Regions from separate parts of the Paenibacillus sp. SAFN-117 genome, predicted to be linked through region 2. Evidence: a T-box and tRNA genes for the amino acid it is inferred to sense, from the RefSeq annotation. Region 2 holds a T-box; the other holds one or more tRNA genes.
The links. The T-box of region 2 lies ahead of metG (methionine--tRNA ligase). A T-box ahead of a tRNA ligase gene usually reads a tRNA of that ligase, here a tRNA-Met.
Positions count from the first base shown of each region.

Region 1: it has a tRNA-Met gene. The T-box ahead of metG (methionine--tRNA ligase) is inferred to sense a tRNA for this amino acid. The anticodon was not compared.

Region 1 covers NZ_JBQCLK010000001.1:45-7,619, forward strand. Annotated here, with positions in the region: gene ACTHRH_RS00005 (S-layer homology domain-containing protein) at 126-1,112, shown strand; tRNA gene ACTHRH_RS00010 (tRNA-Leu) at 1,328-1,416, opposite strand; tRNA gene ACTHRH_RS00015 (tRNA-Ile) at 1,440-1,516, opposite strand; tRNA gene ACTHRH_RS00020 (tRNA-Met) at 1,538-1,614, opposite strand; gene ACTHRH_RS00025 (hypothetical protein) at 1,809-1,979, opposite strand; gene ACTHRH_RS00030 (phosphatidylglycerophosphatase A family protein) at 2,096-2,653, opposite strand; gene ACTHRH_RS00035 (2'-5' RNA ligase family protein) at 2,780-3,292, shown strand; gene pyrE (orotate phosphoribosyltransferase) at 3,949-4,605, opposite strand; gene pyrF (orotidine-5'-phosphate decarboxylase) at 4,606-5,289, opposite strand; gene carB (carbamoyl-phosphate synthase large subunit) at 5,374-7,575, opposite strand, start outside.
Region 2 covers NZ_JBQCLK010000016.1:90,331-97,905, reverse strand. Annotated here, with positions in the region: gene ACTHRH_RS12455 (response regulator) at 1-341, opposite strand, end outside; gene ACTHRH_RS12450 (hypothetical protein) at 525-1,409, shown strand; gene ACTHRH_RS12445 (ATP-binding protein) at 1,304-3,625, shown strand; gene metG (methionine--tRNA ligase) at 3,698-5,323, opposite strand; T-box leader at 5,386-5,645, opposite strand; gene ACTHRH_RS12435 (hypothetical protein) at 5,816-7,201, shown strand.

The DNA of each region.
Region 1 (7,575 bases), on a different contig from region 2:
AATAAGTATTGTATGTTAATTGGTCAGTCGTAGAAAAAAAAAAAAAAAAAAAAAAAAAAAAAAAAAATTCAACATGCAACCTTTTCCAGTGAATGCCCGTCTTAGGGGATAAGGAGGTGATAGGAATGAAGAATAAGCGAGGAATAGCTTTGACTTTACTTATGGTGTTCGTCCTGATCATTGCGCCGGCTGCATGGGCGTTCTCGGATATTTCCCAGGATCCCTCCGAAGCCGAAATCCGTGCTTTACATCAAGACGGGATTATTAGCGGAATTTCTGAGACGGAATTTATGCCGAAAGGCAAATTGAACTATGCACAGGGCGTTCATCTGATCGTCAATGCATTGGACCTGAACATCGATGAGATCAAGTTTATTAAGGAACCGAAGGCTAGCGATTATTTCAGTCAGGTCCCTGATGATGCATGGTATGCCGCTTCGTTAATGATCGCTCAGCTTAATGGACTTCCTCTAGCTAAGGATCTGGATCCGGAGCAACGGTTGACCCGTGAGCAATTCGCCGATCTTCTGTACAAAGCGGTGGAATTGACAGGTGATTATGCCTTTATTGAAATCTATATGTCCTTTGCAGATGAAGAGCAGGTCGACAAGGAATATATGACCAGCATCCAACGTCTGTTGATCTCCAACATTGCCGAAACGAATGCCGACGGGCTTTTCCGTCCCAAAGATGAGATTACCCGTTCGGAAGCAAGCCGCATGATTCATGCAGCCAGGAAATTCGTAAAGGCAAATAAAGAGCATAGCCCTGAGCCTCCGGCTCAAAATTCCGAAGTGGAATTAATTATGGAAAAAGTGAACGACCAAATTAATAAAGCAACAGTAACCTGGGGAATGAAAGGCAACAGCGGTTATCGCGTGACCATCGACCGGATTGAATTTCAAGACGAGCAAGCCACGCTTTATTACACGCTGCATGAGCCGATACCGGGCCACATGTATGCTCAAGTCATGACGGAAGCGAAAGCGGAAACCTATGTAGACAGCCGCTATACGGTCGTAATTGAGCCAAATCTCAGCTCGGGGGTTTCATCGCCGGCTTTCCCGGGAGAGTCCTCTTCCACATCCGCTGAGGCTCAGGCGAAACAGTAAAAGATACACCGGGCCATTAACCCGGAGCTAAACGAATAAACCTATTATTGTACCAAAAAAAGTCCTTCACCCATATGGGGAGGACTTTTACTATATCCCAAATTTTTTTATAAATAAAAAAACTCCTGCCGTTTCCTTCGACCTATCTGTCTGGGAAACCTGGAGTTTCAGGTTGAACTCGTAACACAAGAGTCCGACACTTCAATGCACTGGTTTGGTGCCGAGGACCGGACTCGAACCGGTACGATAGCAACCTATCGCAGGATTTTAAGTCCTGTGCGTCTGCCAATTCCGCCACCCCGGCATAGAAACAGCCTGTCATAATCATGGTGGGCCCTGAGGGACTCGAACCCCCGACCAATCGGTTATGAGCCGATCGCTCTAACCAACTGAGCTAAAGGCCCGGAACTTTTGAATTTGAAATTTGGTTGCGGGGGCAGGATTTGAACCTGCGACCTTCGGGTTATGAGCCCGACGAGCTACCGGACTGCTCCACCCCGCGTTAATTGGCTAGACTATTTAATCAGCGACAAAAATAAATATACACCATTTGCACCATTAGTGTCAAGAGGTAAATTATAAAAACCTTCTAACGCATTTTTCGAAGATGAAAAACCCTTTTTAAAGGAGGTCTTTTGGCTAACCCCAAGTGACAATGCGGTCCAAAACCTAATCTCTTACATATCTAAACTAGCCTTAATGAGGCAATATATAGCGAACTCCAAACCGGCCCTTCTTCGAACGGTATACTTCCACCGCCTGCGGGCAGTCGTATCCGTATAACCACCAGTCCTCCTCCATCCTCTTGGCGAGGCAGCCGGCTTGAAATTTGCTTTCATAAAGTTTAGACCAATAAATCCATTTCACGAGTAAAGCACCCCTGTCCTGCGAACTTCTTTTATTGCTAGCTTATCCCTTTAAGCCGCTTTTTATTGCTGCCCGGGACAGAGGTGGATAAAATCATTTCAATAGGGGAAACTTAACTAAGCCTGATCTGCGCTCTCGCCGGCTTCGCTATCTGCCGCAATCTCGGCTTCCTGCTCCTCCAAATCTCTTAATCTATGGGCGATCCGGCTGGATGCGGAAGCGGCAATACTGGCGATCAAATCGTCCAGGAACGTATGAATGCCGTGGCCTCTCTTGGTATCCAGGCGTTTGATAACCCCGATCTTATGCTTATCCAGATGTCCGAAGGTGGTCACCGCTATACTTCCGTAGCCCAGCACAGACCCGAGAGCCAAAGTTTCATCGCAGCCGAACAATCCTTCATCCGACTCCACCAACGACTGCAGCGGCTCGGACAATTTATTCTGCTCGGCCAACATATCCAGTTCGATGCCAACGAGAAGCGCATGCTGAACCTCTCTTTTTTTCAGAACGGCATGCACGCTGTCTATACAATCACTGAGCTGAAGTCCTTGATTATAAGGAGCTTGCATCTCATAGACAATTTCGGCAATTTCTTCAGTGGTTACGCCGCGCTCCTCTAATTTTTGCACGACGGCTTGCTTGACCTCGTTGCTGTGAACTTTGCGAATCATATTCATCACCTTATTTTCGTTGTTTTATCAATCTTGGCTAAGTGCGGCATTAGATGTTAGAATAATTAAAGAATACGTTATAATAGCTCACTAACAAAAGCAAGAGGGGAAAGGAGGTTATTTTCCATGAAATACGGAATCGTCGTTTTTCCGGGCAAGGAAGTTCAAGATTTTGCCAACAGCTATCGCAAACGCTATGATCCTCATTATCGCTTGATTCAGCCTCATTTTACCATCCGCGAGGCGGAGGACTGGGACGACCGCCAATTGGAAGAAGCGATAACCCTGCTCAACGAAGCATCCCAACGCCTGCCGGCCTTTACCGCCAAGGTCAACCGGTTTTCATCCTTCCTTCCGGTCAGCAATGTCATTTACTTGGCCTTGGAGGATGCGGACCCGTTCATCCGCTTACACGAGGAAATTTGTCAGGGACCGTTGGAAGAACCGCAGAAAGCTTACCGTTATACTCCACATTTGACCATCGGTCAAAAACTGGGCAACGAGGAATTTCACGATGTTCTCTCTAGTGTCCGATTAGTGGATGTCGGACTGGAATTCCTGGTTGACCGCTTTCACCTGCTCTACCAGACGGACAACCAAGCCTGGACAGTCTATCAAACGTTCCTGCTCCAAAAATAGAGAAGGCTTTAGTTCCATGCAAAGCCTAACTCGTGAATGTTCTAGTCAAGATACCCCTCCAAAATGAAAACAGCCTCTCTTATAAACGGTTACAGGCACACACATGACGAGACCCGGATGTTTCGTACCCTGGCCTTGCCGTTCCCTGCACATCAGGGCGAAGTCAAAGCTGGTAATTAGCTGCGCCGGTGCAGGGAGAGGCTGATAGACATTATCTCTTGCTCCCGCCTTAGCCTGACACCCTCCCGATTTTGTTTATACCCGCTTATTTATGCATCTTCAACCTATACTGATATTTCCCAAAGTAAACCTTAAATGATCGATTCTTCCTTCTTTATTCCGTATGGGAAGCTTGCATGTCTTTAATAGCTACCTTTGCAATTTACCTTTAAAATGCACCCGTTATTTATATAATGCGGCATTCTTCACAGATTTGAATAAAATTTTGCTTAATTTCTTTCAATGCTCTTTCTTCATTCTTATGTCCCCTGGTTTTCATTTGAGGATTGGCCTCCAAATACCAAATAGGCCTGTCCGGAGGCAATTTCCCGGTACAGGCCTGGCATTTGTCAAGTGACGCGTGGTTGAAATCAAGACTTTTTGTTATTCAGCTTCTATGTGAATCTCTTGCCGTTTAAACTTCGGCCCGTCCGTTCCTAATTGGCTCCATCCTTGCCGAAAGCAGCCGGGTTCTCTCTCCATGATTGGAGAAGCGCCAAATCCTCTTCTTTAATTTTTCCGAGTTCGACCGCAGCCTCCAGCAACGCCGTGTAATTGGAGAGCGAGTTCATTGCAATCTTCTCTGCGGCAAAGGCATCCTGCGCTTCTTTGAACTGATAAGTAAAGATGGACAGCACCGAGAGCACATCTCCTCCGGCTTCTCTAACGGCCAAAGCTGCTTTAAGCGAGCTTCCCCCTGTTGAGATCAGATCCTCGATGACGACGACTTTGCTGCCCGGGTTGAGGACCCCTTCCACCTGCTTCTGCTTGCCATGGCCTTTGGCGCTGCTGCGCACATACACCATAGGCAAGTTCAGTTTATCCGCCACCCAAGCGGCATGGGCGATTCCTCCGGTAGCCGTGCCCGCGATAATCTCCACCTCGGGATATTGCTCTCGAATAATCGCAGCAAAGCCTTCCGCCACTTTATTGCGGATATTCGGATAGGACATAGTCAGCCGGTTATCGCAATAGATAGGCGAGAGCCATCCGGAGCTCCAGGTAAAGGGCTCATTCGGGCTAAGCGCAACAGCACCGATCTGAAGCAGAGCCTCTGCAATCTCCCGAGGCAAATTGTGGGTCGTTGAATTCATCTAAATCAACTCCTCAATAATAGATTCAAGGGCTTGCCGCGGATCAGCCTGGGCCGTAATAGGGCGGCCGATGACCATATAATCCGTTCCCGTGTTTAAAGCTTCTGCCGGAGTCATCACTCTCGATTGATCCCCTGCAGCCGCATGGCGTGGACGAATTCCCGGGGTGATGGTCAGAAACGGTTTCCCCATCGCTTCCTTGATACGGACGACCTCCAATGGGGAAGCTACGACACCATCCAGGCCGGCCTTCCCGGCCAGCCGGGCATAACGCACCACCGTCTCTTCCATCGTAGCGCCGATTCCGAGCTCTTCCTTCAGCATCCGTTCATTCGTACTCGTCAACTGAGTGACCGCGATAACAACCGGACGCGCCCCTGCGGAAGCCATTTCAGCGCCTTCCAGAGCAGCCTCCATCATCCTGGTGCCACCCGCGGCATGGACATTAAACATATCCACCCCAAGCCGCGAAATGCTCGCAGCAGCTCCTTTAACGGTATTAGGGATATCATGAAGCTTGAGGTCGAGGAAGACCTTATAGCCTTCCTCCTTCAACCTCTCGACAAATTTTGGTCCAGCCGCATAGAACAGCTGCATGCCCACTTTCATGTAGCAAGGAATTCCCTGCAAGCTTTGAAGCAGTTCATTGGCCTCTTGCTCAGAGGGATAATCGAGAGCGACCATGATCTTACCCGCCACTTCCGTTTGTAAGCCCACAGCAAAGCCTCCTTAAAGTCCTTCTTCGGATAGTTCTTACTTAATCTGGCTCTAGCGAAGTGCTTTGTTCGCAGGCATCGGACTAGAGGAGAAGTTAATCGTCTGCAGCATGCCAAGCAGCGCTCTAACCGTATCCAAGGAGGTCATGCAGACAATTCCGTTCTCTACCGCTTCGCGGCGGATGCGGAAGCCGTCGCGCTCCGGGGTCTTGCCTTTGGTCAGAGTATTCACGACAAATTGAGCTTCCCCATTGCGAATCCGGTCCAGAATATTAGGCGAGCCTTCGCTCAGCTTCCTCACGTGATCCACTTTCAGACCGGCAGCCGATAGAGCTTTAGCGGTGCCTCCGGTCGCTACAATTTTATAACCGAGATCATGGAAGCCGCGCAAAATTTCTATAGCCTCATCCTTGTCTTTGTCGGCAACCGTCGCAATAATCGATCCGGTTGTCGGAATCTTCATTCCCGAAGCAATCAGCCCTTTGTACAGCGCTTTGGCAAAGCTGGCGTCACGCCCCATAACTTCTCCCGTAGATTTCATCTCCGGACCGAGCGTGGTATCGACTCTTCTCAGCTTCGCGAAGGAGAAGACAGGAACTTTGACCGACACCTGATCGTCCTCTTTCCACAATCCGCCTTCGTAACCAATTTCCTTCAGCTTCTTGCCCATAATCAACTGGGTCGCTACATTGGCCATCGGAATTCCGGTTACCTTGCTCAAGAAAGGCACGGTACGGGAGGAGCGGGGATTTACTTCGATAATATAAACCTGCTCTTGATAGATGACAAATTGAATGTTGACCAGGCCGACGACTTCAAGCTCTTTGGCCACTTTGGTCGTTATTTCAACAATCTGTTGCTTGATCTCTTCCGAAAGCGACTGCGGAGGATAAACCGCGATCGAGTCTCCGGAATGGACCCCGGCTCTCTCGACGTGCTCCATAATTCCTGGAATCAGGACGGTTTCCTTGTCGCAAATCGCATCGACTTCCACTTCTTTGCCGAGCATGTAGCGGTCGATCAGAACCGGATGCTCCGGATTGATCTTCACGGCATATTCCATATAGTTAAGCAATTCCGCATCGGAATAAACTATTTCCATAGCCCGGCCGCCCAGTACATAAGAGGGGCGGACAAGAACCGGGTAACCGAATTTCGCAGCCGTACCCACCGCTTCATCCACCGAAGTCACGGTTCCTCCCGGAGGTTGGGCAATGTTCAGCTTGCGAAGCAGAGCTTCGAACTTCTTCCGGTCTTCGGCGGCATCGATATGCTCCAGGTCGGTTCCCAAAATCCGTACGCCGGCCTTGGCCAGCGGAGCAGCCAGATTAATTGCCGTTTGTCCACCGAACTGAACGATAACGCCAATCGGCTTCTCTCTCTCAATGACATTCATCACATCTTCAAAGAAGAGCGGCTCGAAATACAGGCGGTCAGACGTATTGAAATCGGTGGAGACAGTCTCCGGATTGTTGTTAATAATGACCGCTTCATAGCCGGCCTCCTGGATGGCCCAGACCGCGTGCACGGTGGAATAGTCGAATTCAATCCCCTGGCCGATCCGGATCGGACCAGAACCGAGCACAACGACTTTATCCTTGGAGGATTCCTGAACCTCGTCCTCCATTTCATAGGTCGAGTAATAATACGGAGAGGTTGCTTCGAACTCTGCTGCGCAAGTATCGACCATTTTGTAGACCGGCTTGATTCCGTTCTGCAAGCGATAAGCGCGAATGTCGGCCTCCATGATATGGTCGAACTGAACGTTCGCAGAGCGGCGGATTTCCGCAATCGCCCGGTCAGTGAAGCCTTTGCGCTTGGCTTCCAGCAGAAGCTCCGGGGTCAGTTCCGGCTGCTGCAGCTGGTGCTCGAAGCGGATAAGACCTTCAAGCTTCGTCAGGAACCACCAGTCGATCTTCGTCAGATCCTGAATTTTTTCTACCGTATACCCTCTGCGGAACGCTTCGGCAATCAAGAAAATGCGCTCATCGTCAGGCTTCTTCAAACGCTCCTCCAGCGTTTCCCCATCCACCAGCTCGGTTTCCTTCAAATACAGACGGTGAGCACCGATTTCCAGCGAACGAACGGCCTTATGAATCGATTCCTCGAAGGTCCGGCCGATGGCCATCACTTCCCCGGTAGCTTTCATCTGTGTTCCCAGCTTCCGGTTGGCGCCGGTAAATTTATCGAAAGGCCAGCGCGGGATTTTCGATACGACATAGTCAATCGTCGGCTCAAAGCAGGCGTAAGTCTG
Region 2 (7,575 bases):
CGCTGAATTGTTTTGGTCAACCGTTCCTGACGAGGCGGTTTAAGAATATAATCCAAGGCATGAAGTTCGAAAGCTTTCACAGCGTACTCGTCATATGCCGTAACGAATATGATCCGGACATCCGGCAGAGCGGATTGAAGCTTCTCTGCCACCTCAATCCCGCTTATCTCGGGCATCTCCACGTCCAGAAAAACAACATCCGGCTTATGAGCCAAAGCGGCTTCCAATGCTTGCCGGGGATCCTGGTATTGCCCTACTATTTCAACCCCCCCAATCTCTCGCAGCAATAGCTCCAGATGGCTGAGTGCCAGACGCTCATCGTCTACAAGAATAGCTTTCATGATACAGCTGCCTCCCGTTTAGAAATACCGAATAACGACACTAATCTTCTCGATTTTCGGGCTCGATTTAATACATGTTGTAACACACTATTACTACCAGACTATACTCCATTCCGATTGTAACCCTAGCATTGACAGGCTGCAACATTATTCCAACTGGCATTTGGAGGGATTAGACGATTTTTGTCGAATGAATTAAACATGAAAATGAGAACCATTTTATCGATTACCGGATTATTCTTGCTTTTGATCACTGGAATCCGCTTAGCCTGGATGGGATTTCAGACGATTCCCGAGCATCCGCGAGCTGTACAAGGAATATTGGATTTGCGGGACTGGGATCTGCCATCGAATCATACCATTACCCTGAATGGAGAATGGGAATTCTACCCTCATAGACTGATCCAGCGGGACCCTGTCCAGACGAATCTGACTGAAGAGGACAAGGGGTTTCTTCAGGTGCCCGGAAATTGGATTATGTCTGAATCCGCGCAGACGCATCCGACGTTCGGGGCAGGATCCTACCGTCTGCGTATATTGGTTGAACCGGACAGCGTACAGCCCTTTGGCCTTCGAATCCCCGATATTCCTGCCTCTTCCGAGGTATTCGTCAATGGGCAATTGTTAGGTCAATCGGGATATCCGGCTCTGAGCAGCGATCAATATACAGGCAAGGAAATCCCGTATACCCTTTCCTTTACAACTGATAGGAACGAGATAGATATTGTCATACACGCCGCCAACTTCGATAATCTGCGAAATGGAGGGATAAGCCACCCTATCAAGTTCGGAACGGCGGCCGCCGTAAACAAGGAAACGATGATCTCTATCGGCCTGCAGTTAATGGTTTGCGCTATTTTGCTGATGCATGTTTTTTACAGCATTGTTTTATATTTCATAGCACAACAGCAGAAGGTTCTGATCTACTTCTCTTTTTTGATCGTGTTTGCCATTCTAACGATATTGGTCGCCGATGGCTGGTTTGGCTGCCGCTCAACTACGAATGGACTCAGAAGCTGCAAATCATCGTCTACCCGGGAGCGGCCATATTCCTGTTCGAATTTGTGAGCAGATTGTTGTCCGGCAAATCCGTCAAGCGAGTCTTACATTGGTACTCTATCGTATATGTTCTATTATTGTTATTTATTCTATGGGCACCGCCCGAATATGTTGAGATGGCCAAAACTCTGAGGGTCGTCTACCTGTTATTTGCTTTCCTGGCCGTACCGTTCCTGTCCCTTCGCAGTACGCTGCGGGGGAATAAAGATGCCTTGTTTCTGCTGCTGGGAACAACCGCTCTTATGGCCAACATCATCTGGGGTGTCTTCAAAAAATCAGACTGGTTGAATGTAGAATATTATCCTGTCGACATGATCCTGGCTTGCCTGGCCTTCGCTACCTACTGGTTCAGACGTTATTTCCGTACGGCCGCCAAGACGAAGCAGCTTGCCGAGAAGCTGCAGCGGGAGGATAAGCTGAAGGACGATTTTCTGGCGAACACCTCGCATGAATTGCGCAACCCGCTGCATGCGATTCTCAATATTGCTCAGGCGGTGCTGGACAGCAAGGCTTCAGCAGATGATAAAACGAGCAAAAATATGAACCTGCTTATGACCATAGGCCGCCGTATGTCGCTGCAGTTGAATGATCTGCTGGATCTGACCCGCCTGAAAGAAAACCGTGTCCGGCTGAACATAACCTCTCTTCGGGTACAGACGGTGGTATCGGGTGTGCTGGATATGCTTCGGTTCATGACCGAAGGCAAGCCGGTCCGTTTCGTCCATCGGATCCCGGATAACTTCCCGCCCGTAATGGCAGACGAGAACAGGCTCATTCAGATCTTGTTCAATCTGCTTCATAATGCGGTGAAATATACCCATGAAGGAACTATTACTATAGACGCTTCTATTAAGGAAGGGATGGCCCGGATCCGGGTCGAGGATACCGGCATAGGTATGGATGAGGAGACCCAAACAAGAATCTTCCAGCCTTACGAACAGGGTGATTCCAGCATCACCGCGATTGGAGGAGGAATCGGGCTGGGATTAAACATCTGCCAGCAATTGGTGGACCTGCACGGGGGAACGATCGAGGTCCACTCCGTCCCGGGACAGGGCTCCGTGTTCACCTTTACCCTGCCTTTGGCCGAGCCGGCAATTATACAGGAGGAGCCAGGCCTTCCTTCGGTTTCCCAAGCGGAAAGCGAAACGGCGGCCGCTTGTGCTGAAGAGCCATCCCGAGCTCTGAGCGAAAGCTCGTCTCGGGCGGCTCCCGGACCTGCTATCTCCCGAATCTCATCTGACGTGCCCAGGCTGCTGGCCGTAGATGATGATCCGGTCAATCTGAATATACTGGAGGCCATTCTGTCTTCCGAACCTTACGAAATAGTAACGGCAGCAAGCGCTCAGGAAGCCTTGGCCATGCTGGAAGCGGGAGAGTGGGATTTAATCATCTCGGACGTGATGATGCCGAAGATGTCGGGATACGAATTGACCCGCAAAGTCCGCGAGCGCTTCTCCCCCTGGGAGCTCCCTGTCCTGTTAGTGACCGCTCGCAATCAGTTGGAGGATATCCAGACCGGTTTCCTTGCCGGCGCCAACGATTATGTGACCAAACCGGCGGAGGCTGCCGAACTGAAAGCCCGGGTTTACGCTTTGACCGGGTTAAAGAGGTCCGTGCACGATCGGCTGCGTATGGAGGCGGCCTGGCTTCAGGCACAGATTAAGCCTCACTTTATGTTCAATACGCTGAACTCCTTGGTAGCTCTTAGCTACATTGATATGCCTAGAATGCGTACAATGCTGGAAGCATTCGGGGATTATTTACGCACGAGCTTTGACTTTCAGAACTCCGAGCGGCTGGTCCCTCTAGAGCATGAGCTTGGCCTCGTTCGCTCCTATCTGGCTATAGAGAAGGAACGGTTTGAGGATAGGCTGCAGGTTTCATGGGAGATTGACCATAATGTTGCACCGGTCATCCCCCCGCTATCTATTCAGCCTCTGGTGGAGAACGCGATTCGGCACGGTTTGAAGAAGCGGTCCGAAGGAGGGCTGCTTCGCATTCGGATAACCGATATGGGGGACCGGGTCGAAATATCCATTGAAGATAACGGGGTCGGTATTGAGAGTGAGCGTCTGCGGCATATTCTCGAGCCTTCGAGCGGCCGCTCGGGAATCGGCCTGTCTAATACGGACCGGCGTTTGAGGCAAATCTACGGCCAAGGACTGCAGATCGAAAGCATTGTCGGCCAGGGAACTATCGTTAGATTCATAGTCACGAAGTAGGGAACGTTCTTCGGGGGGCTTCCCGCTTGCCCCCTTCCCTTCCTTCTTCCGATGCCGCCTTTCCCCTTCCCGTTACCCCTTGCCCAGGCGGGCAATTTCCTCTTCTATTACAGCAGCATCAATTCTTGTAAACAGCACCTCCAATGACCGGATAATTGTGCCGGGGGCTATCTCCGTATATTGCCATCCCGCCTGCGAGATGGACAGAAAGTCCCTGATTCTCCGACAAGTAAAGGGCAAGAACGGCTCCAATACATTCGCCAGGTTCGCTATGATTTGCACGCATGTAAATAAAGTATCCGCGCAATGCCGGCGGTTTTCCTTAATTTGCACCCACGGCTTGCGTTCGTCGAAAAATTTGTTGGCTCCGCGGATGAAAGTGAAAATCATCTCCAGAGCATCCTTCAATTTGCCCGCTTCTATGGCTTGGCCCGCTTGGTTATACAGCTCCATGATCTCCGGCTTCTTGCTTATCTCCATAGTGCCAGCCGGAATACGTCCATCGAAGAATTGGACAATGAACTTAAGGCTTCGGTTTACAAAGTTGCCGAAAGCGCCCAGCAGCTCGCTGTTGTGGCTGTATATGAATTCCCTCCAGGAAAAATCCGCATCCCGGTTCTCCGGCCCATTAATCGTCAGAAAATATCGCAGCGAATCCGGTTCATACCGCTGAATCATGTCGGTCACCCATACCGCCCAATTCCGGCTGGTCGAGATCTTCTTCCCTTCCAGCGTTAAATATTCGCTCGAAATGATTCTGTCCGGCAAGTGCAGATGGCGCCCCACCCCTATAAGCAGGGCAGGAAGAATGAGTGTATGAAACGGAATGTTGTCCTTGCCATGAACATAATAGGCGATGGTCTTCTCCGACCAGTAGTTCTCCCAGCTCCGACCGGTTTCCTGCGCCCACCTCATGCTGGCTGACAGATATCCGCTGACTGCTTCGATCCAGACATATATTTTTTTATCGCTGTCTCCTTCAAGAGGAACATCTACTCCCCAGGTTAAATTTCGGGTCGCCGCCCGGTCATGAAGTCCTTCGTCCAAATATCTTCGAGTCAATTGAACCGCGTTGTCCCTCCATCCGGTCGCCTCGCCTAGGTATTCCTCCAGCTTCTGTTGAAATTTGGACAGAGCCAGAAAATAATGATCGTCCTGTCTAGTAATAGGGGGGCTCCCGCACAGCTTGCACTTTTTATGAAGCAAATCGCCGGGGTCCAGCAGATTAGAGCAATAATCGCATTGATCTCCGCGGGCCTGCTGGCCGCAATGAGGGCACTGTCCCTCTACATAGCGGTCCGGCAAAAAACGGGAGCAGGCTTCGCAATAGGTTTGCTCAATCGCCTTTTTGTAAATATATCCATTGTCCAATAGTTGGAGAAACAGCTGCTGGACGAGGTGATGGTGGAACGGTTCATCCGTCCGGGTATATAGATCATAAGAAAAGCCAAGTTTCCGGAAGCAGTCGGCAAACTCGTTATGATAACGCTCCGCAATGACTTCGGGGGAAACCCCCTCCTGGTTAGCCCGGATCGATATGGGTGTTCCGTGACAGTCACTGCCGGAGACATAGAGCACCTCCTCCCCTCTTAGACGGTAATAGCGCGCCAGTATTTCGCCCGGCAATAAGCTTGCAATATGTCCCAAATGCAGCGACCCGTTAGCATACGGCCAAGCGCCCCCAATAAAAACACTCATGATCATGACCTCCAGTATATTGAAATATTGTAGTAACCCCACAAAAAAACTCCCGTCCCCTAATAAGGGACGAGAGCCTATATCTCACGTGTTACCACCCGCATTCATCCATACTTCACAGCATGGACCTCTTCAGGTACGGCACTTAGGTGCGTATACCCTAGCACTATAACGGGCGCTCCCGGTGCAGCCTACTGCCGGATGGGTTCGATGCACAGCTCAGAGACCATATTCGCCGGATGCTTCTTTGCTCCTTCTCAGCTGCCGGAGCTCTCTGTTCAAAGAAGTGGGTCCAACTACTCTTTCTCTTCAACGCTTTTTTTCGAATATTCTTAATATTATATGTCATTATATTTCTTATAATCCCATTATGCAATCCCAAATCGCTTCTATTGACACAACCGCCAATTTTGGATATCATCTTGGCTATGATTCCTATATTTCTAATCGGAATAATAAGATTTATAAACTTTTTGTCAGGAGGAATTAATGATGAGCACCATCAAAGCTTCACTCTCCAAGTCGATACTAGCCGCCTCCCTTTCCTTGGCTGTACTGTTTGCCGCCCCGGGACAGCAGGCTCACGGCGAGGCTGTATCGCAAGCGCAGGTTTCCCAGCTATCTATCCATAGCCCGCAGGAAAATTATGCTCTCTTTCTCAAGGAAAAATTCCAGATCGAAATAGGCGATTCCATCACTAAAGGGGACTTCATTCAAGCTGTCGCCCAAGCTCTGAATATCCGGCCCTCGGAGAACGCGCCGCTTCCTTTCACCGATCTCGATGCCGCTAATCCTGCCTATGCTGCCTCGGTGGCGCTTCATGAACAAGGCATCCTGACCGCTTCCGAGGTCCATGCGGACCGCAGACTCGATGTTCTCCAGGCCGCCTTCATCGCGGTCAAAGCGGCAGGATTGAAGGAGCTGGCCTATACCTATCCCAATGATAAAGTAGAGGCAGCCCTCTCCAAGCTGGGGTTAAATCCGGCCGCCTTCGATTTCTCGGCCGCACAAGAAATTGCCGCAGCCGTTGACAATGGACTCATTGCTCCCGCTTATTACGGAATTTTCTCCGGCAATCCTCCGGCGACCAAAGCTTTTACGGAAGAACTGCTGGGGAAAGTTTTGGCTCTGAAGGGCCAATATAAGCATTACCTCGGAGAAGTGAACGACCCGGATATTTACGGCAAGCTTGCACAAGCATATCGGACTTCGGATATTATCGAAGCCCCGGCACTGCAGCAAATCGTCAACAACGCTCTGGAGAACGGGCTCGTTACAGGCTATAATCTTAAGGATTCGCGCTTCGATCCGAACTTCATTGATTCCCTGTCCCTTACATACGGGCATTCGAATATCGAGCATGCCCTCCAGCTTGTAGGGCTGCTCCGCAGCGAAGGGCTGAATGCCAAGGTTCAGCTGGAACCGAAAACTTCCGCATTCATTCACTTGGCTGAATGGGGGAAGCCCGAGGAATCCGAGACGAATAAGCTGACTCAAATCGCTAACGGAAACTATATCTTCTCCGTCAAGGAATACGATCTATCGCTCGAATTCGAGAACGCAGGGGACAAGGAACGTTTCCAATCCGTTATTCTGCAGTACGCCAAGAAGAATAGCGAAGACCAAACCGGTTTAATCGTCCATTCATGGTGGCAGCCGTTATACTATTCCTTGACGGAAATAGACGACTACGAAATTATTGCGAATAACAAAATTGTAGACGGACATTACTACGCCCAATCCTTTACTTTACAGGAAGATTCCGAGTCGATCGCGGAAGGCTTCCGGAAGTTGTCACCGGACATAGAGGTCATCAACTACACCTTCTGGGTAGATAAACCGTTCTACCATTATCTGACGGGAGAGGACTTCAAGTAAGCATCCACAGGTGCTCTCCGGAGCATCGATAAATTTAAACTATCGTGTCCTTCCAACGCCGCACTCCTTAATTTAAGGAATGCGGCTTTTTTTCTTAATTGCTGCCAAGGAAACCTACCCATCCCTTACGCATGAAGGTCGCATTCAGATCCGTAAGGACGTCGCAAAGACGAGCAAAAGTGCATTAAAATCGTGCCTTTTTCAAAAAAGAAGGCGAAAGACGATCAAATGTGCAGGTCTTTTTGACAAAATGGGGAGATTTCGCAAAAATCGCTCCAAAGACCTGCATTATCGCTTTAGAATCAGGCATTGCGTGGCTTTTTCTAAAAAAGACATGCCGTTTTGCTTGTCTTTTGCACTCATTTTTATATCGG